Regions from separate parts of the Klebsiella sp. B345 genome, predicted to be linked through region 2. Evidence: predicted binding sites of a transcription regulator. Region 2 holds the regulator's gene; the other holds the start of a gene.

Region 1 (5,928 bases), 2.6 Mb from region 2:
CGCATCATCAGGCCTACGCCTGGCTACTGACGCCGCATCCGAAAGCCATGACCACCGATGCGCAAAAGCGCCTCGAAGCCATCGCTTCGCTGGAAGATCTCGGGGCCGGCTTTGCGCTGGCAACCCATGACCTGGAGATCCGCGGGGCCGGTGAACTGCTGGGCGAGGACCAGAGCGGACAGATGACGACCATCGGCTTCTCGCTATATATGGAGCTGCTGGAAAATGCCGTCGATGCGCTGAAAGCCGGACGTGAACCTTCCCTTGAGGATCTCACCAGTCAGCAGACCGAAGTCGAGCTGCGGATGCCGGCCTTGCTTCCGGATGATTTTATTCCTGACGTCAATACCCGGCTGTCGTTCTACAAGCGGATCGCCAGCGCGAAGCATGAGCACGATCTGGAAGAGATTAAAGTTGAGCTAATCGACCGTTTCGGCCTGCTGCCGGATGCGGCGAGAAACCTGCTGGACATCGCCCGCCTGAGACAACAGGCGCAAAAACTCGGCATCCGTAAGCTGGAAGGCAACGAGAAAGGCGGCGTGATTGAGTTCAATGAAAAGAACAACGTCAACCCGGTATGGCTGATTGGGCTGCTGCAGAAGCAGCCTCAGCATTTCCGCCTCGACGGACCGACCCGCCTGAAGTTTATGCAGGACCTCGGCGAACGTAAAACCCGTATGGAGTGGGTGCGTCAGTTTATGCGCCAGCTCGAAGAGAACGCCGCAGCATAATCATCTCAGGGATACGGTGGCAGCAACCGTATCCCTGCTCTTCTGCCGTCAGCATCTGACATCCCTGGCAAACTTTACAAATGTTTTGCAATATACCAGGGTTTCCCCACATTCACCCACGCGATAATTCCCGTCTGTTTCCTCATAAAAAATAACCACTTATTTATTATGACTATTTTCGTATCGCGTTTATCTCTCTGGCTGGCAGCACTGGCCGTCGTCGCCGTCATGGCGCTTCCCGCCCGCGCCAACACCTGGCCGCTACCGCCGGCGGGCAGCCGCGTTGTGGGGCAGAACCAGTTTCACGTCGTGCAAAACAACGGAGGTTCACTGGAGGCTATCGCCAAGCGCTACAACGTCGGCTTCCTGGCCTTGCTGCAGGCCAACCCTGGCGTCGACCCTTATGTGCCACGGGCCGGAAGCGTCCTGACCATTCCGCTACAGACCCTGTTACCCGATGCGCCACGCGAAGGTCTGGTGATTAATCTCGCCGAACTGCGCCTCTATTATTACCCGCCGGGTAAAAACGAGGTCACCGTCTACCCTATCGGTATTGGTCAACTGGGGGGCGATACGATTACGCCCACTATGGTTACCACCGTCTCCGACAAGCGGGCCAACCCGACCTGGACGCCAACCGCCAACATTCGGGCCCGCTATAAAGCGATGGGGATAGACCTCCCTGCCGTGGTGCCTGCCGGGCCGGAAAACCCGATGGGCCATCACGCCATTCGCCTTGCGGCCTACGGCGGTGTCTATTTGCTGCATGGTACCAATGCTGATTTTGGTATTGGCATGCGCGTCAGCTCCGGCTGCATCCGTCTGCGTGATGATGACATCAAAACGCTGTTTAACAAGATCACCCCAGGCACCAGAGTCAACATCATCAACACGCCGATTAAGGCCTCCGTTGAGCCGGACGGAACGCGTCTGGTGGAAATCCACCAGCCCCTGTCCAAACATCTGGATGACGATCCGCAAACTCTGCCGATAGTCCTGAACAGCACGATGGAGAGCTTTAAACAGTCACCGGCAACCAATCAGGAGGTGATGAACTACGCCATGGAACTGCGCTCAGGCATGCCGATTAACGTGACCCGCCACCATGTGGCGCACGAGCAAGCAATGTAAGGGAATCAGTCGGGCTCCCGACATGAAAAAAAACCGCCTGCAGGTAACCTGACAGGCGGTTTTTTTATGGATATCTCACAAACAAGATAACGCGAAAGGTCGACATGCAGCGGTCTCATAAAGGGGTGAGAACCGCCTCACGTCTGTGGCATAGCAGGGAACATCTTACAGCGTACTACTCGCGAGCTGATAAAGGGGTCAGGCTCGCGTATTGTCAGTGGCATGACAGGGGTAAAACAGACTTATTTATAGATAACAGCTGTTCCGTGCAGGGTGTTCGGACCCGTGACGGAAGTAATACGGAAAGAGGTGGCGCCCATTTCTTCCGCTTTTTGTGCCAGCTGATCTTCCAGAGAACCTAAGTTGGTGCCAGCGGTCGCGGAAACGGTACCAATTTTGTGTTGGTTAGCTGGAGTGGATTGCACTTCAACAGCAGCAAAACTGGCGAAAGAGAGAGAGCTCAGCACAGCGGCCAGCGTCAGAGTTTTGATGTTTTTCATGATTATTATACCTATGCAGATGATTTTAGTAGGGTCGCAAGAATTAACTTAACGATCGATAGGTAAATATTAATGTGATCCATATCACACGTCAAATCATTTTTATAACGATCGTTTATTTATTTATAAACAACTTAAAATTCATACATATATGAATTATTTATTTTTGCGGGTTCGGCGCTGGTAGGTTGCGGCGTTTATTTTTATAATGCCCACTCAACAAACCAACATAGGTACAGCGGCACCATGACAACTGACGTTCAAAGTTGCGTAAAAAAAAGCCGTGGCCGACCAAAAGTGTTCGACAAGGAAGCGGCGCTGGATAAGGCCATGGCACTTTTCTGGCAGCACGGCTACGAGGCAACTTCTCTTGCCGATCTTGTAGAAGCGACCGGGGCAAAAGCGCCGACGCTGTATGCGGAATTCGTCAACAAAGAAGGGTTATTCCTGGCGGTACTCGATCGCTATATTTCGCGCTTCGCGGCCAGGCACGAAGCGGTGCTGTTTGCCGAGGATAAATCTGTCGACCAGGCGTTGCGCGACTACTTCACCGCCATCGCGACCTGCTTTACCAGCAAAGATACGCCGGCGGGCTGTTTTATGATCAACACCTCAGCGGCACTGGCGGCCTCGTCAACCGATATCGCCAACACCATCAAATCGCGCCATGCGAAGCAAGAGCAGACCCTGGCCCAGTTTCTGCAGCAGCGTCAGCTACGCGGAGAGCTCCCGGAAAAAGGTGACGTCCAGCAGCTGGCGCAGTTTTTGAACTGCGTTTTACAAGGGATGTCTATCAGCGCGCGCGAAGGCGCTGACTTCGAGAAACTGATGCGCATCGCCGACACCACGCTGCGGCTGTGGCCACAAATCCTTCAGCACTAATCTGCACTGCCGCCCGGTGACACTCGCCACCGGGCCTTCACTCCCTTCCTGCTTTAACCTTATTTTTATTAATGTTTTCATATTATTAAGTCGTTATTTTGTTGTAAATGATATTGATAACGATAATCAATATGTGCAAAATTCGCATTTGCTTTTCGAAATATTTCAGTCTGTAACCGTCGGGGCATCAGTCCCGGAATAAAAAAACAACGCTGCAATTAACTCATAAAAGGAATGCGAATGAACACGCGTCTCTGGGTGCTTAACCCACTGCTGCTGGCTACTGCCCTGCCCGCGTTTGCCGCACAGGTCGATGAAGAAAACATTATCGTGAGTGCCAACCGAACCCATCGCACCGTCGCCGAAATGGCACAAACCACCTGGGTTATCGAAGGTCAGGAAATTGAACAGCAGGTACAGGGGGGCAAGGAGTTTAAAGACGTACTGGCCCAACTGATCCCCGGTATTGACGTCAGCAGCCAGGGACGCACTAACTACGGTATGAACATGCGTGGCCGGGCCATCGTGGTACTGATTGACGGCGTGCGCCTCAATTCATCCCGTACCGACAGCCGCCAGCTCGATTCTATCGATCCGTTCAATATTGAACACATTGAAGTGATTTCTGGTGCCACCTCTTTGTACGGCGGTGGCAGTACCGGCGGCCTGATCAATATCGTCACCAAAAAAGGTCAGCAGGAACGCCAGGTGGACCTTGAGCTCGGCGGTAAAACTGGTTTTGCCAACAGCAACGACCATGACGAGCGAGTGGCGGCGGCAGTCAGCGGTGGAACCGATCACGCTTCCGGGCGTTTATCTGTCGCCTATCAGCGCTTCGGTGGCTGGTATGACGGCAATAACGATGCGCTGATCCTTGATAACACCCAGACCGGCCTGCAGCATTCTGACCGCCTGGATGTCATGGGTACTGGGACGATTAACATCGACGAAAACCGCCAGCTGCAGCTGGTGACGCAATACTATAAAAGCCAGGGGGACGATTACGGCCTCTATCTTGGCAAAAATATGTCGGCAGTCACCGGTGACGGGAAAGCCTACACCACCAACGGGCTGGACTCTGACCGCGTTCCCGGTACCGAACGCCATCTGATTAGCCTGCAATATTCCGACGCCGATTTCTATGGCCAGAACCTGGTCAGCCAGATCTACTACCGCGACGAGTCGCTGAGCTTCTATCCCTTCCCAACGCTCAGCAAAGGCCAGGTCAGCAGCTTCTCCTCCTCAAAACAGGATACCGATCAGTACGGCGCGAAAATCACCGTCAACAGCCAACCACTTGACGGCTGGGATCTGACCTGGGGACTGGATGCCGATCACGAGACCTTCAACGCCAACCAGATGTTCTTCGACCTCAATACCTCGATGACATCCGGCGGCCTGCACAACGACGCGATTTACACCACCGGCCGCTACCCGGGCTACAGCATCACCAACCTGGCGCCGTTCCTGCAAAGCAGTTATGACCTTAATGATATCTTCACCCTGAGCGGCGGCGTGCGCTATCAGTGGACGGAAAACCGGGTCAATGATTTTGTCGGCTATGCTCAGCAGCAAGACGTGGCGAACGGCAAAGTCAACTCGGCTGATGCCATCCCGGGTGGCAAAACCGATTACGATAACTTCTTGTTTAACGCCGGGATTGTCGCCCACCTCACCGACCGCCAACAGACCTGGTTCAACTTCTCACAAGGGGTCGAGCTTCCGGATCCGGGGAAATACTACGGCATCGGTAAATATGGCGCGGCGGTAAACGGCAACTACCCGCTGCTGTCGAGCGTCAACGTCGGCGACTCGCCGTTGCAGGGGATTAAGGTCAACTCCTACGAGCTGGGCTGGCGTTACACCGGCGATAACCTGCGCACGCAGCTGGCGGCATACTACTCCACCTCAGACAAAACCATCGTCGTTAACCGCACCGATATGACCATCGACGTACAGTCTGACAAGCGACGTATTTACGGCGTGGAAGGCGCGGTTGACTACGCCTTCCCGCAGAGCGACTGGAGTACCGGTGCGAACTTCAACGTTCTGAAATCGCAGGTGAAGACGGATGGTAGCTGGCAGAAATGGGATGTCACCCTTGCCTCGCCATCGAAAGCCACCGCCTGGGTCGGCTGGGCGCCGGATCCGTGGTCACTGCGCGTGCAGACCCAGCAGGTCTTCGATCTGAGTGACGCCAGCGGCAACAAGCTGGATGGCTACAACACCGTCGACTTTATCGGCAGCTATGAACTGCCGCTGGGTAAACTGACCTTCAGCATTGAAAACCTGCTGAATGAAGATTATGTCACCGTCTGGGGTCAACGAGCGCCGCTGCTGTACAGCCCGACCTACGGCAGCAGCTCACTGTATGAGTACAAAGGTCGCGGACGCACCTTTGGTCTGAACTACGCCCTGAGCTTCTGATAAAAAAAGCCCCCCAGCCTGAAAGGATGGGGGGCTTATGGTGAATGGCATCTTTTTTACGCTTTATTGTTCAGAATTAACTGGCCGTTGTTGTCCAACGGAATTTGCGTGCCGGGATCGCGATCCATACGGATTTTGCCCTGCTGGTCGCCAATTTTATAAGTGACGTCGTAACCCAGCATTTTATCCGACTTATCGTACACCGTTTTGCAGCGCTGCTGCGTTGTGGTGTAGGTATCGCCTTCCTGCATCGCCCC
Region 2 (14,385 bases):
ATCGATGATTTATGCCTTTCATACATCCAGGCTAGCGCTTAGTCGCTTAACCCCACAACGCGAATTATTTTGGCTATACAGTTGCCATTGATTGATTTTTTATGCATATTTTGTGATTAGATTATCACAATAATGATTGCGTAACGAAGAAGGATGGCATGACATGGCAACTGAGCAACCGGTAATTACCCGCGCCACATTCGATGAAGTTATTCTGCCAATTTATGCACCTGCGGAATTCATCCCGGTAAAGGGTAAAGGTAGCCGCGTATGGGATCAGCAGGGTAAAGAGTACATTGATTTTGCCGGTGGGATTGCGGTGACGGCGTTAGGTCATTGTCATCCGGCGCTGGTGGCGGCGCTGCAGCAGCAGGGCGAAACCCTGTGGCACACCAGCAACGTCTTTACCAACGAACCGGCGCTGCGCCTTGGTCGCAAGCTGGTGGACGCCACCTTTGCCGAGCGTGTGGTATTTATGAACTCCGGTACGGAAGCCAACGAGACGGCCTTCAAGCTGGCGCGCCACTACACCATTACCCGCCACAGTCCGTATAAGACCAAAATCATCGCCTTCCATAACGCCTTCCATGGCCGCTCGCTGTTTACCGTGTCCGTGGGCGGGCAGCCAAAGTATTCTGATGGCTTCGGCCCGAAACCCGCCGACATTATCCACGTGCCGTTTAACGACCTGCATGCGGTTAAAGCGGTGATGGACGATCACACCTGCGCGATCGTGGTTGAGCCGATCCAGGGAGAAGGTGGCGTGATGGCGGCGACGCCAGAGTTCCTGAAAGGACTGCGTGAACTGTGCGATGAGCATCAGGCGCTACTGGTGTTTGATGAAGTGCAGTGCGGGATGGGGCGTACCGGTTCGCTGTTTGCGTACATGCATTATGGCGTGACGCCGGATATCCTCACCAGTGCTAAAGCGCTGGGCGGCGGTTTCCCGATCAGCGCCGTGCTGACCACCAATGAGATTGCCAGCGCCTTCCATGCTGGCTCCCATGGTTCAACCTACGGCGGTAATCCGCTGGCCTGCGCCGTTGCCGGGGCGGCATTTGATCTGATTAATACGCCTGATGTGCTGGAAGGGGTGAACGCGAAGCGGGCGCTGTTTGTGCAACATCTGCAGGAGATTGATGCTCGTTTCGACCTGTTTAGCGATATCCGCGGCATGGGGTTACTGATTGGCGCGGAGCTCAAACCGCAGCATCAAGGCCGGGCGCGTGATTTTCTGTATGCCGCGGCGGATGCGGGCGTCATGGTGCTCAACGCCGGGCCGGACGTCATGCGCTTTGTGCCGTCGTTGGTGATCGATGAGCAGGATATTGCTGAAGGGATGGCGCGCTTTGCCCAGGCGGTACAGAAGGTGCTTAGCGCTTAGTCGCGCTTAGCCAGATGCCATGATGAGGACGCTGACGCCATGCCACCGACGAGATGGTGTGCATGGTGTTCAGATGGTCTAGGATCCGCTGCAGGTGCTGTTCCATGGTGCTTAGCGGGCCGCGGCTCACTTCAACGTCCTGAGACTCCATAATATTCACGTCGTCAGCGCTGCCAGGACCGTCGGTGTCCAGCCGCTGCTGACAGCGCTGAAGCGCAATCTCACAGGACTCCAGATAGCGCCGGGCCAGCTCCGGCGTCAGCATGTTGTGCTCGCGGGCGAGGGTGGTCATCGCGTTGATATGCTCAACAATAAACTGGCTGTGGGTGACCCACAGCTTCATATCTTCCAGATAATGTGAGTTAAACCCAGGCTCCTGCATAGCCTGGTTCAACGAGTTAAACAGCGAGTTATGTGCTTGATTGACGCGCATGCGGCGATAGGCCAGCGCCGGTGCCTGGTGGTCGTCGCTGAGGATCAGCCGGATGGCCTCCTGATCGGCTTCCAGCGCGTCATGGGCGTTTTTACGTAGCAGTCCGCTCTGCCACTGTGGCCACAGCCAGACCATCCCGCCAAAGGCGATCAGGCAGCCGATAAGCGTATCGATAAGCCTGGCGACAATGTACTGTTCGCCGTTAAGTGTCAGAAGTTGCAGGGTATAGACCGCCGTCACGGTAAAGCCGACCATCGCCCAGCCGTAATGCTTACGAATAATCAGGTAGCTCAGCAGCGTAATGATCAGCAACGCGGTAAGCGTATACCCCTCTGGAACGTGAAAGTGCAGCGTCAGTCCGGCAATGGCGAGGCCTGCGAGGGTGCCGGCCGCCCGATGGACGATGCGCACTCGTGTCGCGCCGTAGCCGTTTTGGGTGACGAAAAGCACCGTCATTAAGATCCAGTAAGGCTTGGGAAGATGCAGGGCGCTGCCCATCAGGCTGGCGGCGGTGAGCATCACGCAGATACGCGCGGCATTGCGCAGCGCCGGCGATTTCCATGAGAGATAGTGCTTCAGCGCAGGTAGCAGCGGCAGGCGGCGTTCTTTATCTGCCATCAGGTTGCGGGCATACAGCGGGCGCTGGGTACGCAGCACCCGGGCGATGCGGCTAAAGTGCCAGGCACAGAATTGCCCGACGGGATTGTCGGGGTGCTGCCAGGCAATTTTCTCCAGCGCGCCAATCTGCTTATCCATATGAAAGCGTTGCGGATAGCGGTGGTACAGAATGTCGTCGGCCAGCACCCGTAGACGGGCGGCAACGGTTTGTGCGTTCCAGCGGATCACCGCCTCCGCGTGGCTCCGCTCCACCAGTTTCTGAACTTCCTCAGGCTGATGCAGGCTGACGGAGATATGTTCCTGTAGATCCAGCGCCACCTGAAACGCCCGCAGCAGACGCTTGTGATCGTTACGCTGGTTCGCCGCCAGCATATGCATCTGCTGGTAGCACTGGGTGATCAGATCCACCACCTTTTGCTGGCGTGTGAGCAGCGGCGGGAGCGAGGTCGCCGGGTCAATATGCTGAGTCAGTAGGCTGTATTTCGCTTCGCAGTAGTTAGCCAGCTCCCGGTAGAGCAGGCTCAAGGATTCACGCAGCGGTTGTTCGCGCCATAGCCAGAACCAGAACCAGTTAAACAGTCCGTACCACAAGGTGCCGAGTGCGTAGATCAACAGCGGCTCCCAGATGGGCATGTTCCCGGCAAGGCTCAGGGTAAAGATGGCTGCAATCAGTGAGGCCGGGAGAAGTCTGGCATGGAGCGAGCTAATCTCTGCCGTCACGCCAAGCAGCAGCGCCAGGCCGCTAAGAATTAAGGGCAGCGGGATTTCCTGTTGCAGCAGCAGCTGAACCACCAGGCTACAGCCGGCAAACAGTGAACCGCCCACGATCAGGCGTTTAAAAAAGCGTTTGTGCGGGGTGTCCAGACCGGCGACGTTACAGCAGGCAGGTACTAAGGAAAACAGCAGACCCTGTTGCAGGTGACCGAGGAGAAGACCGACCGCGACAGGCAAACACAACACCAGCGTTTGCCGCAGTGCATAGTTGACTTCTGGATGGTAAATCAGCCTGCGCCACATCAGGAGGAGACAAAAACGGCGTATTGCGGGGGCAACACGCCGTTTTAACGACTTAACGGGTACCGTAAACGACGATAGTTTTACCGTGTGCGGAGATCAGATTCTGATCTTCCAGCATCTTCAGAATACGGCCGACGGTTTCGCGAGAACAACCGACGATCTGACCAATTTCCTGGCGGGTAATTTTAATTTGCATACCATCAGGGTGGGTCATGGCGTCCGGCTGTTTAGCCAGATTCAGCAGCGTCTGAGCGATACGACCGGTGACGTCGAGGAAGGCAAGGTTACCCACTTTTTCAGAGGTGACCTGCAGACGACGAGCCATCTGCGACGACAAGCGCATCAGAATATCCGGGTTAACCTGGATCAGCTGACGGAATTTTTTGTAAGAGATTTCGGCCACTTCACATGCGGTTTTTGCACGTACCCAGGCGCTACGCTCCTGGCCTTCTTCAAACAAGCCTAATTCACCGATGAAATCGCCCTGGTTGAGGTAAGAGAGGATCATCTCTTTACCTTCTTCATCCTTGATGAGCACAGCCACAGAGCCTTTGACGATGTAGTACAACGTTTCTGCTTTTTCACCCTGGTGGATCAGCGTGCTTTTCGATGGGTACTTATGAATATGGCAATGAGACAAGAACCATTCGAGGGTAGGGTCTGTTTGCGGTTTGCCAAGCACCATGCGCGGTTATCCTCTGTTATAAGCTATCTCCGGGTGCCGACACTACACGGCATCCGGGCATGCAATCGTATTGTTTCCCTATGCCTGGGAAATGGCTGGTGATTTTTCTTCAGCCTGTAATGTGAACTCCTCTGCATACATGCAATACATCAATGTAATACTGTAGCATCCCGACTGTTTTAGCATAGCTTTTGCCGCATGTCTCCTGGTGTCTCGCTTCAGCATGATGTAGGTCGCCTTCCGTTGCGAGAATTGTTATGTGCGCGTAATCTGTCAGGAAAATTGCAACCTCGGAGTTAAATTTTATGCAAGCTCGTGTGAAATGGGTTGAAGGGTTAACCTTCATCGGAGAGTCCGCATCAGGTCACCAGATTCTGATGGACGGCAACTCCGGAGATAAAGCGCCAAGCCCGATGGAAATGGTGTTGATGGCGGCGGGCGGATGCAGCGCAATTGATGTTGTGTCTATTTTGCAGAAAGGGCGTCACGACGTGACCAACTGTGAGGTGAAGCTGACCTCTGAACGCCGGGAAGAGGCGCCGCGCCTGTTTACCAATATCAACATGCATTTCATTGTGACCGGCAAAGAGCTGAAGGATGCGGCGGTATCGCGTGCGGTGGATCTGTCGGCAGAGAAATATTGCTCGGTGGCGCTGATGCTGCAAAAAGCAGTGAACATCACCCACACCTATGAAGTCATTGAAGGCTAACTGACGGCAGGATAGTGCCAGGTAGCAGAGAACAACCCCGGTCGTAATGCGTCCGGGGTTTTTTATGGCTAGTCGATCTTTCTGCCTTCCATCAGGCGCTCTACCAGCGGCGTCATGATCAACTCCATCGCCAGGCCCATTTTGCCCCCCGGAACCACCAGCGTATTGATATGCGAGATAAACGACCCCTGCAGCATCGCGAGCAGCCACGGGAAATCGATATCCTGCAGATTACGGAAGTGGATCACCACAAAGCTCTCATCCAGTGAGGGGATGCCTTTAGCCGCAAACGGGTTCGAGGTATCGACGGTGGGGACCCGCTGGAAGTTGATATGGGTACGGGAAAACTGTGGGGTGATGAAATTGATGTAGTCCTCCATCGAACGCACGACGGAGTCCATCACCGCTTCACGGGAATGGCCGCGTTCGCTGGTATCCCGGATAAGCTTCTGGATCCATTCCAGATTGACAATCGGCACCACCCCGACCAGCAAATCGACATTCTGTGCGACGTTGTACTGCGGGGTGACCACGCCGCCGTGCAGCCCTTCATAAAACAGGACGTCGGTGGGTTCCGGGAGCGGTTGCCACGGCGTAAAGGTACCCGGAACCTGATTCCACGGGACCGCTTCGTCATAGGTATGCAGGTATTTTCGCGACTGACCGCTGCCGTTGCGCCCGTATTCAATGAAGGTATTTTCGAGCAGTCCGAAGTCGTTGGCTTCCGGACCGAAGTAGCTGATGTGCTTCCCCTGATCGCGCGCTTTACGGATCGCCATGTCCATTTCCGGGCGGGTGTAGCGATGGAAGCTGTCGCCTTCGACTTCCGCAGAACGCAGATTCAGCTGGGCGAAAATTTTTCGAAAGGCGAGGCTGGTGGTCGTGGTTCCCGCGCCGCTGGAGCCCGTGACGGCAATCACCGGATGTTTGGCAGACATAACAACTCCCAGATTAAACGATGGTGTGGTGCCGCCTTAGCCGTGGAACTGCTTGCGGGGCATAATGTTGACCGTTTCGTGTAGTTCAGACCACACCAGCACGGCTTCTCCGCTTTTTAACTGTTGTTTGACGTCGGCGACTTTATCCACCAGCGAGCGTTCATGTTCACCATAATCGGTGCCTTCGCGCAATACAAAACTTTCGATTAGGTTATCCAGCGTTTCGGGATCCAGATCGTGCCAGGGAATAATCATATTTGTGCTCCCAACCAACGGGTTAACCAGTCCGGAATGCGTCGTTCGAGCCACATTTCCGGCTTACGCAACGTGCCGCCAACGAACCCGACGTGCCCACCTTGTTCGGTCAGCTGATATTCCACATTTGCCGGCAGCTGTTCTTGCGGTGGGATAGAGTGGTGATCCATGAAAGGATCGTCCTTTGCGTGAATGATCAGCGTCGGCGTGGTGATATCACTTAATCGTGGCATCGCGCTGCACTGGCGATAGTAGTCCAGCGCATCGGCGAAACCGTGGATTTTCGCGGTGATCATATCGTCAAACTCGCGGATGCGGCGCATTCCTTTGAGCTGGCGTAAATCGACCGGCAGTGAACCCGGGTAGGCCTTCAGCTTACGGGCCGCATTGGCCTTTAGCAGGTTAAGCAGATAGCGCTGATAGACCCGGGAAAAGCCTTTATCCATATGATAGCTGCAGGCTTCCAGCATGAAGGGGGCTGAGACGATCACCGCGGCGTCCAGCGGGGCGTTATCGCCTTCTTTTGCCAGCAGGCAGCCCAGCATGTTTCCCCCCAGCGAATAGCCAACGGCGGCGGTCGGGACCGTACCAAATTCACGTTGCAGCCAGTGCAGAAACCAGCTGCCGTCTTCGGTTTCGCCAGAATGATAGATCCGGTTATTACGATTGGGTTCACCGCTACAGCCGCGAAAATGCATCACCACGCCCAGCCAGCCGCGCTGCATGGCAGCATGAATCAGGCCGTGAGCGTAGGGGCTGTGCAGGCTGCCTTCCAGGCCGTGAAAAACGACCAACCGCGGTTTATGCCGTGCCAGGGAGGGGTCTTCGCTCCATGCCAGATCGACAAAATCACCATCCGGTAGCTCGAGGCGTTGCCAGAAGGGTGTGAAGCCCAGTTTGCGGCGGATCAGACGCGGAAGCATGGTTTGCAGATGACGATTACCCACGCCGCGCATCGGGTGAAACTCGCGCGAATCGTCTTCAGGGGGCGTCATTTCTGTGGGGGTGATTTCAACCATAGCACCAGAGCAATTAATAAACTAATACGACACTATACCGCGCACGAGGTGCGCCGGTTATCCAATATGTGGTCTTACGGCCAGGACTATAGGTTACACGAAATTGCGGCCGGGTGATGACTGGAGTACGCGCTGCCGGTAATTATCGCGCCCGGCAGGCGTCGGTCCGGTGGGTCAGGAGTGGTAATGCCAGGCGCTGAGGAAAGTAGTGACGGCAGATTTGGCGAGTGGCTCCAGCTGCGCGGGGTCAAGCGCCTGCTGCGAGATCAGTGCCGCTGGTAGTGGGTAACCCATCACCGATCCAAGGAACAACCTGGCCTGCACTTCGGGTTCCGTCAGGGTCAACGTGCCGCGCGCATTTTGCGTGCTGAGTATCTCAACCAGCACGGTCAACACCCGGCCCGACGGGCGTTGTTCGATCACCGCGTACAGCTCGGGCTTTTGCACCAGCACCTGAATGAGGAGACGCTGAAAGCGGATATTTTCCGCACTGTAAAAATGCGCCTGCACGATACGAGCAAAACCGAGCAGCAGGGCTGGTAAGTCGTGCTGCTTATCCTGCAGCAACTGACGCAGCGGCGGCTGCATTTTCGCGTTTAAATAGGAAAAGCTCTCCAGCAGCAGCGCGTCTTTACCACCCGGGAAGTGGCTATAGAGCGTGGGGCGGGAGCTTCCTGCTTCAGCGGCGATGGCGTCGAGGGAGACATCCAGCCCGTGTTTCAAAAACAGTTCGCATGCGGTATGTAAAATGCGAGGGCGCGCGGTCATCGGGCGCCCACGTTGGTTAGCCATCAATTGCTATCCTTTGTGTTTTCCTTTTAGGGAGTGGATCCCCTGTTGGATCAGGATGAAAAAAAGCGGGACCAGGAGCAGCGTCAGGAGTGTCCCGGAAAGCATCCCGCCGATCACCGCGGTTCCGATTTCCGTGCGGCTCGACGCGCCAGCTCCGCTAGAGAGTACCAGAGGGATGGCGCCGGCAACAAATGCCAGCGACGTCATTATGATCGGCCGCAAACGCAGGCGTGCACCTTCAAGGGTGGCTTCCACCAGCTTTTGGCCAGCCGCCAGCCTTGTCTGGGCGAATTCAACGATCAGGATGGCATTTTTAGCTGACAGCCCCATGGTGGTCAGCATCCCGACCTGAAAGTAAATATCGTTATCAAAACCGGCCAGCGTCGATGCGCTTACTGCCCCCAATATGCCCGGAGGAATGATCAACATAACAGCCAACGGAATTGACCAGCTCTCATAGAGCGCGGCAAGACAAAGGAAGATAAAGATAACTGAGGCAAGGTAAACCCACAGCGTCTGCCCCGATGAGGCCTGTTCCTGGTACGACAATCCGCTCCATTGTAGACCGAAGCCATCCAGACCCTGTACCAGCGTGGTCATTTCATTCATCGCGCTACCGGAGCTAATACCGCTGGCGGCACTTCCCTGGAACTGGACCGCCGACAGACCATTAAATCGCTGCAGCATCTGCGGCCCTGTGGTCCATTGCATCGATGCGAAGCTGTTGAAAGAAGCCATGTTGTCTTCACTGCCGCGCACAAACCAGGTGGCGAGACTTTCAGGGCTGGAGCGCCACGGTGCATCGCCTTGCATGTAAACTCGTTTGATACGCCCGCGGTCGACAAAATCGTTAACGTAAACACCCCCCCAGGCAGCGGCGATAGTCTCGTTGATGTCAGCCTGCGCCAGACCCTGTGATTCGGCCTTCTGACGATCCACCTCAATGTGCAACTGAGATTTTTCATCAAGGCTATTGAGTCTCACTGCATCGAGGTTGCTGTTGGCTGTCGCCATCGACATCAGATTTTGTTGCGCCGCGAGAAGTGCGTCATACCCCTGCGCCGACTGGTCCTGCAGCCACAGCTCAAAGCCGCTGGACTGCCCAAGTCCGCGAACGGCCGGCGGGGCGGAAACGCTAATCGTCGTGTCGGTCGATGCCCTGAAGTACCGATTGGCGCGAGCAATAATCGACTGGGCGCTGTTTTCTGTACCCTGGCGTTCGTCCCAGCGTTTTAACTCTACAAACGCCATGCCGACGTTTTGTCCGCTGCCGGCGTTATTACGCCCGGTGACCATAAAAATGACGTTCAGGTTGTCTTTCTCTTCGGTCATAAAATAGTTTGAGATGTCTTTTCCCGTCTGCTCGGTCATCGACATCGGCGAGCCAGGCGGCAGCGTAAACTGAATGACGACCGATCCCTGATCCTCCTCCGGCAGGAAGCCGGTTGGCAGACGTTGATACTGCCAGAGCATCAACAGGATCAGCAGAAGAGTGAGCAGGCAGTTGCGTAAGGGCCGGCGAGTGATGTGCTGCAGAATGATGAGATAACGGCTTTGGCTTTTTTCGACGCCGTGGTTAAACCAGCGGAAAAATCGGCCTTGCTTCGCGTGACCGGACTTGAGTAAATGCGCGCACAAGGTAGGGGTCAGCGTCATCGCTACCAGCGCGGAGAGGCTCATGGCGGTCACGATCGTGGCGGTAAACTGCCGGTAGATGATCCCAACGGAACCACCAAAAAAGGCCATGGGAACAAAGACAGCCGACAGCACCATCGCGATACCGATCAGCGCCCCGGTGACCTCATTCATCGAACGTAGCGTCGCCTCTACCGGGCCGAGTCCCTCTTCAGCCATCACCCGCTCGACGTTTTCGACCACCACGATGGCATCATCAACCAGCAGACCAATCGCCAGAACCATGGCGAACAGCGTCAGGGTATTGATGTTGTAGCCGAGCATGCTGAGGATACCAAAGGTGCCAAGCAGGACGACCGGGACGGTGACCGTCGGGATCAGCGTCGCACGCCAGTTTTGCAGGAACAGGTACATGACGATGACCACCAGAATGATGGCTTCGATAAGGGTTTGCACCACGCCTTCAATCGAGACGGTGACGAACGGCGTACTGTCGCGCGGGTAGGCCGCCACCATACCTGCAGGAAACTGAGGGCTTAATCTTTCAACTTCGGCACGTACATTTTCGGCGGTATTGAGTGCGTTTGCCCCTGAGGCCAGTTGGATAGAGATCCCGGCAGCAGGGTAGCCATTCAGGGTGGTCAGGTTCTGATAGTTTTCGGCGCCGACCTCAATACGAGCAATGTCGCGCAGATAGATCGTGGAGCCATCGCGGTTGGTCCGAATAGTGATGTTTTCAAACTGTTCTGGCGTTTCCAGCCGCGATTGCATCGTGACTGTCGCGTTGAGGTATTGCCCTTCCAGCGTCGGCAGCGTACCGATTTCCCCGCTGGTCACCTGCGTGTTTTGTGCCTCAATCGCGGCGCGGACGTCGGAAGGCATCAGCCCGAAACTATTGAGCTTGTGCGGGTTCAGCCAGATGCGCATGGCGTACTGGGCGCCGAATACCGTGGTTTCTCCGACGCCATCGACACGGCTGAGCGGATCCTGCAGGGTGTTAACCAGGAAGTCGTTAATATCAATATTGGTGAGCTGGCCGGTTGTATCGTACAGGGCGACCACCATCAGGCTGTCCCCCTGTGATTTGGTTACCGTGATCCCCTGTTGTTGTACTTCCTGTGGTAAACGAGTTAATGCCTGGTTGACGGCGTTCTGGACCTGGACCTGCGCCATATCAGGATCGATATTTTGGGCAAAGCTGAGGCTGATACGTGCCTGTCCGGCAGAACTGCTGCTGGACGAAAAGTAGAGCAAACCATCAATGCCCTTAATTTGCTGTTCCAGCACCTGAGTGACGCTTTCTTCGATCGTTTCAGCAGAGGCGCCAGGGTAGTTTGCCGTCACGGTGACGCCAGGAGGTGCGATATCGGGATATTGTTCAACGGGTAGCGTAAACAGGGCGAGCGTACCGGCCGCCATGATGCAAATTGCCATGACGGCGGCAAAAACGGGTCGGGAAACAAAAAAATGTGCCAGCATATTCACAAACCTTTCGTCAGTCAGCGGGATAAAGTTTCCGGAGAAGCGAGGGGTAGGCTTCAGGACAATAGAGGGCGCGTCGTGCGTAGTTGACGCAGAGTGGATTGAGTTCAAGCAACATCAGGTTCCACTGATACGCCGTCCACAGGCGGTCATAGACCTGGATACTGAGTGAGTTTTGCTGCAGCTTTTCCCGCAGTTGATGCAGTGTTGCCAGCGTACTTTGACGGTTGAATAACCGCTGCTGCAGGCCGCTGCGCGTCCAGACGGCGGGCGCCGGACAGATGGCGGAAATTTTGATCGCTACTGGCGCGATAATAAGGTGTGCGGACGCAGAATTTCCGGCGCTGAATACCGATAACAACATGAAAAAAACCAGATAATTCCACCTTTTGTACAGCGTCATGTTACGGCATCCACATCAATTTATTTACTTTACAGTAAAGTAAATAAATTGGTTAAACAAGACACATTCGCAAGTGTTATGACGAGGGTAAACAGAGGAAGGTGTAGGGGAGGTCAGAGAATAACGCAGGAAAAATAGCCACCTTGCACCACAGATGGCTGAGTGACGGGGTTAAAACATACCGTTGCCGCTGGCCGTTTTTTCCGGAACAGTCTGAATAACGTCCCAGTGTTCCACGATTTTATGCTGTGCATCGAGGCGGAAAATATCCACGATGGCGCGGGTGACTCCGGGTTCGCGTCCGGTGGTGGCGACGTGCAGGACAACGTAGTCGCCATCGACGATCGTCCGTTTAATCTCGCTGCGGGAGTCCGGGTATTTATCTTTCAGGAAGGCGATAAACTGGCGAAAGCCTTCAGGCCCATCTTTTGCACCGGGGTTGTGCTGGATATACTGCTGGCCGAGATAGGGCCTGGCGGCATCAAAGTCTTTATCGTTCAACGCCTTATTATAAAAGGCGATGACGTTTTCTTTGTTTTTTAATTCGCTCTCGGTGTAGGCGGCAAAAGCTGTATGGGTCAGGGCGCACAGCAGTGAGAGGGAAAGGAGCGTTTTTTTAACCATGGCAGTTCCTCTTGCAGGTGGGTTATGCGGTTTTTAACAGAGGCGAAGCACGATGCATTCCCATAAAACCACATCGCTGGATTTTCGCCTCTGTTATTAGCATACCCGGCTTTAGCCTTCCTGCAGCATTTGCTCCAACTGCTCTTGCGCCTCCAGCCAGGCCATTTCACACTCTTCCAGACCCGACTTCGCACTGGCCTGCTGTTGCAGGCAGGCGGTTAGATCCGCTTTGCGAGAGGTGTCATACAGCTCGCTGTCGCCCAGCAACTCTTCCGCCTGAGCAAGTTGGGCGTTGAGCTTGTCCATCTCTTTTTCAAGGCGGGTAATCTCTTTGCGCAGTGGTTGAGTCAACGTACGCAGTTCGGCTTCCCGCCGTTTTTGATCTTTGCGGGCCTGGGCGCTGTTACCGGCCTCTTTCGGCGCTTCAGTGCTCTGGCTTTCCTGCTTTTGCGAGTCGCTGAGCCACTGCTGATAATCCTCCAGGTCACCATCAAACGGCTCAACTTTACCGTCGTGCACCAGATAGAGATCGTCAGTGGTCGAGCGGATCAGATGGCGATCGTGCGATACCACCACCAGTGCGCCTTCGAAATCAATCAGCGCTTCGGTTAAGGCCTGGCGCATATCGAGGTCAAGGTGGTTGGTGGGTTCATCGAGCAGCAGCAGGTTCGGGCGCTGCCAGACGATGAGTGCCAGCACCAGTCGCGCTTTCTCACCGCCGGAGAAACGTTGGGTCTCTTCGTTGACCTTGTCGCTCTGGAAACCAAACCCGCCGAGATAGTCGCGTAGCTTTTGCTCCAGCTCCTGTGGCGCCAGACGAGCCAGGTGCTGCAATGGCGATTCATCAGCACGCAGGAACTCCAGCTGATGCTGGGCAAAGTAGCCAAGCTTAATACCTTTGGCGAGGCCAATCTCACCGTGCAGCGGCTGGAGTTCACCGGCCAGCAGCTTAATCAGCGTCGATTTACCGGCGCCGTTACGACCTAACAGGCCGATACGAGAACCCGGTACCAGGTTGAGTTTGATGGAGTCCAGAATGATCCGCTCGCCGTATCCGGCGCTGACCTTCTCCATTTTCAACAGGGGATTGGGCAGGCTTTCCGGGGCACGGAAGCTAAAGTGGAACGGGTTATCGACGTGAGCCGGGGCGATCAGCTCCATCCGTTCCAGCATTTTGATACGGCTCTGCGCCTGCTTGGCTTTCGTGGCCTTGGCACGAAAACGGTCGATATAGCTCTGCAGATGCGCGACGCGCAGCTGCTGGCTTTCGTACATCGACTGCTGCTGCGACAGACGAGTCGCGCGCTGGATTTCAAACGAGCTGTAGTTGCCGGTGTACTCGAACATCGTTTGCTGTTCGATATGAATGATCTTATCGACGATCGGGTCCAGGAAGTCGCGGTCGTGAGAGATCAGAATCAGCGTGCCCGGATAGCCTTTGAGCCACTTTTCCAGCCAGATGACCGCGTCGAGGTCAAGGTGGTTGGTCGGTTCATCGAGCAGCAGTAAATCGGAGCGGCAAATCAGCGCCTGCGCCAGGTTCAGGCGCATACGCCAGCCACCGGAAAAGTCACTGACCGGGCTTTCGAGCTGCTCGTTGCTGAACCCCAGCCCGTGCAGCAGGCTGGCGGCGCGGGAGCGAATAGTCCAGGCATCGATGGCATCGAGCTTGCCGTGCACCGTGGCGATAGCATGGCCGTCGTTCTGCTCGTTGGCGTGATGTAAATCCGCTTCAAGCTGGCGATATTCGCGATCGCCGTCGATAACATAATCAATAGCGGGCTGCGCAAGCGCCGGGGTTTCCTGATTAACCCACGCCAGCTGCCAGCTGCCCGGGAAGGTCATACTGCCGCCGTCGGCGCTAATCTCGTTTTTCAAAAGCGATAGCAGCGTGGATTTCCCGCAGCCGTTTTTGCCCACCAGACCGACTTTCTGGCCAGGGTTGATGGTGGCGGTGGCGTTGTCCAGCAGGACCCGTACGCCGCGACGAATTTGTAACGAGGAGAAAACAATCATAAGGCGCCGTATGTTCTGACTATGTTAGTTTGTCATTATGATAATGTAATGTGGTAGCAAATAGCTCCACCGGGCCGCAATGGTAGCCCAAAACGAAGACGATAGACAAAGTCATTCTGGTTGCGTCGGGACGCAGCCATGTTAGAGGCCGCCAAAAGACATTCGGGAGGGGAATGATGTCTCAGACAGCGAAGGTTTTGCTGCTGTATGCCCACCCAGAATCCCAGGATTCCGTGGCCAACCGGGTTTTGCTTGAACCGGCTTTACAGTTGCCTAATGTCACCGTGCACGATCTTTATGCGCACTACCCCGATTTTTTTATCGATATTGCCCATGAGCAGGATCTCCTGCGCCAACATGAGGTGATTGTGTTC

Evidence for each region. Region 2 encodes CRP, which controls carbon source genes, mostly activating them, when cyclic AMP is high. Its sites were predicted from a motif close to ATGTGANNNNNNTCACAT; they were not measured.
Region 1: the regulator CRP is predicted to act here: its motif matches at 2,435-2,452, upstream of bhsA (multiple stress resistance protein BhsA).

Annotation. Positions count from the first base shown of each region.
Region 1 is NZ_CP180443.1:5,054,365-5,060,292, reverse strand. It holds gene mfd (transcription-repair coupling factor) at 1-731, shown strand, start outside; gene ldtC (L,D-transpeptidase LdtC) at 900-1,862, shown strand; gene bhsA (multiple stress resistance protein BhsA) at 2,105-2,362, opposite strand; gene ACMYSO_RS23685 (TetR/AcrR family transcriptional regulator) at 2,609-3,244, shown strand; gene ACMYSO_RS23680 (TonB-dependent siderophore receptor) at 3,485-5,671, shown strand; gene ACMYSO_RS23675 (glycine zipper 2TM domain-containing protein) at 5,728-5,928, opposite strand, start outside.
Region 2 is NZ_CP180443.1:2,499,171-2,513,555, reverse strand. It holds gene pabA (aminodeoxychorismate synthase component 2) at 1-8, shown strand, start outside; gene argD (bifunctional acetylornithine/succinyldiaminopimelate transaminase) at 164-1,384, shown strand; gene ACMYSO_RS11925 (YccS/YhfK family putative transporter) at 1,374-3,452, opposite strand; gene crp (cAMP-activated global transcriptional regulator CRP) at 3,505-4,137, opposite strand; gene ACMYSO_RS11915 (OsmC family protein) at 4,443-4,847, shown strand; gene ACMYSO_RS11910 (phosphoribulokinase) at 4,916-5,785, opposite strand; gene ACMYSO_RS11905 (YheU family protein) at 5,822-6,040, opposite strand; gene ACMYSO_RS11900 (hydrolase) at 6,037-6,996, opposite strand; gene ACMYSO_RS11895 (TetR/AcrR family transcriptional regulator) at 7,234-7,851, opposite strand; gene ACMYSO_RS11890 (multidrug efflux RND transporter permease subunit) at 7,858-10,965, opposite strand; gene ACMYSO_RS11885 (hypothetical protein) at 10,982-11,371, opposite strand; gene ACMYSO_RS11880 (nuclear transport factor 2 family protein) at 11,543-11,995, opposite strand; gene ACMYSO_RS11875 (ABC transporter ATP-binding protein) at 12,107-14,011, opposite strand; gene kefG (glutathione-regulated potassium-efflux system ancillary protein KefG) at 14,185-14,385, shown strand, end outside.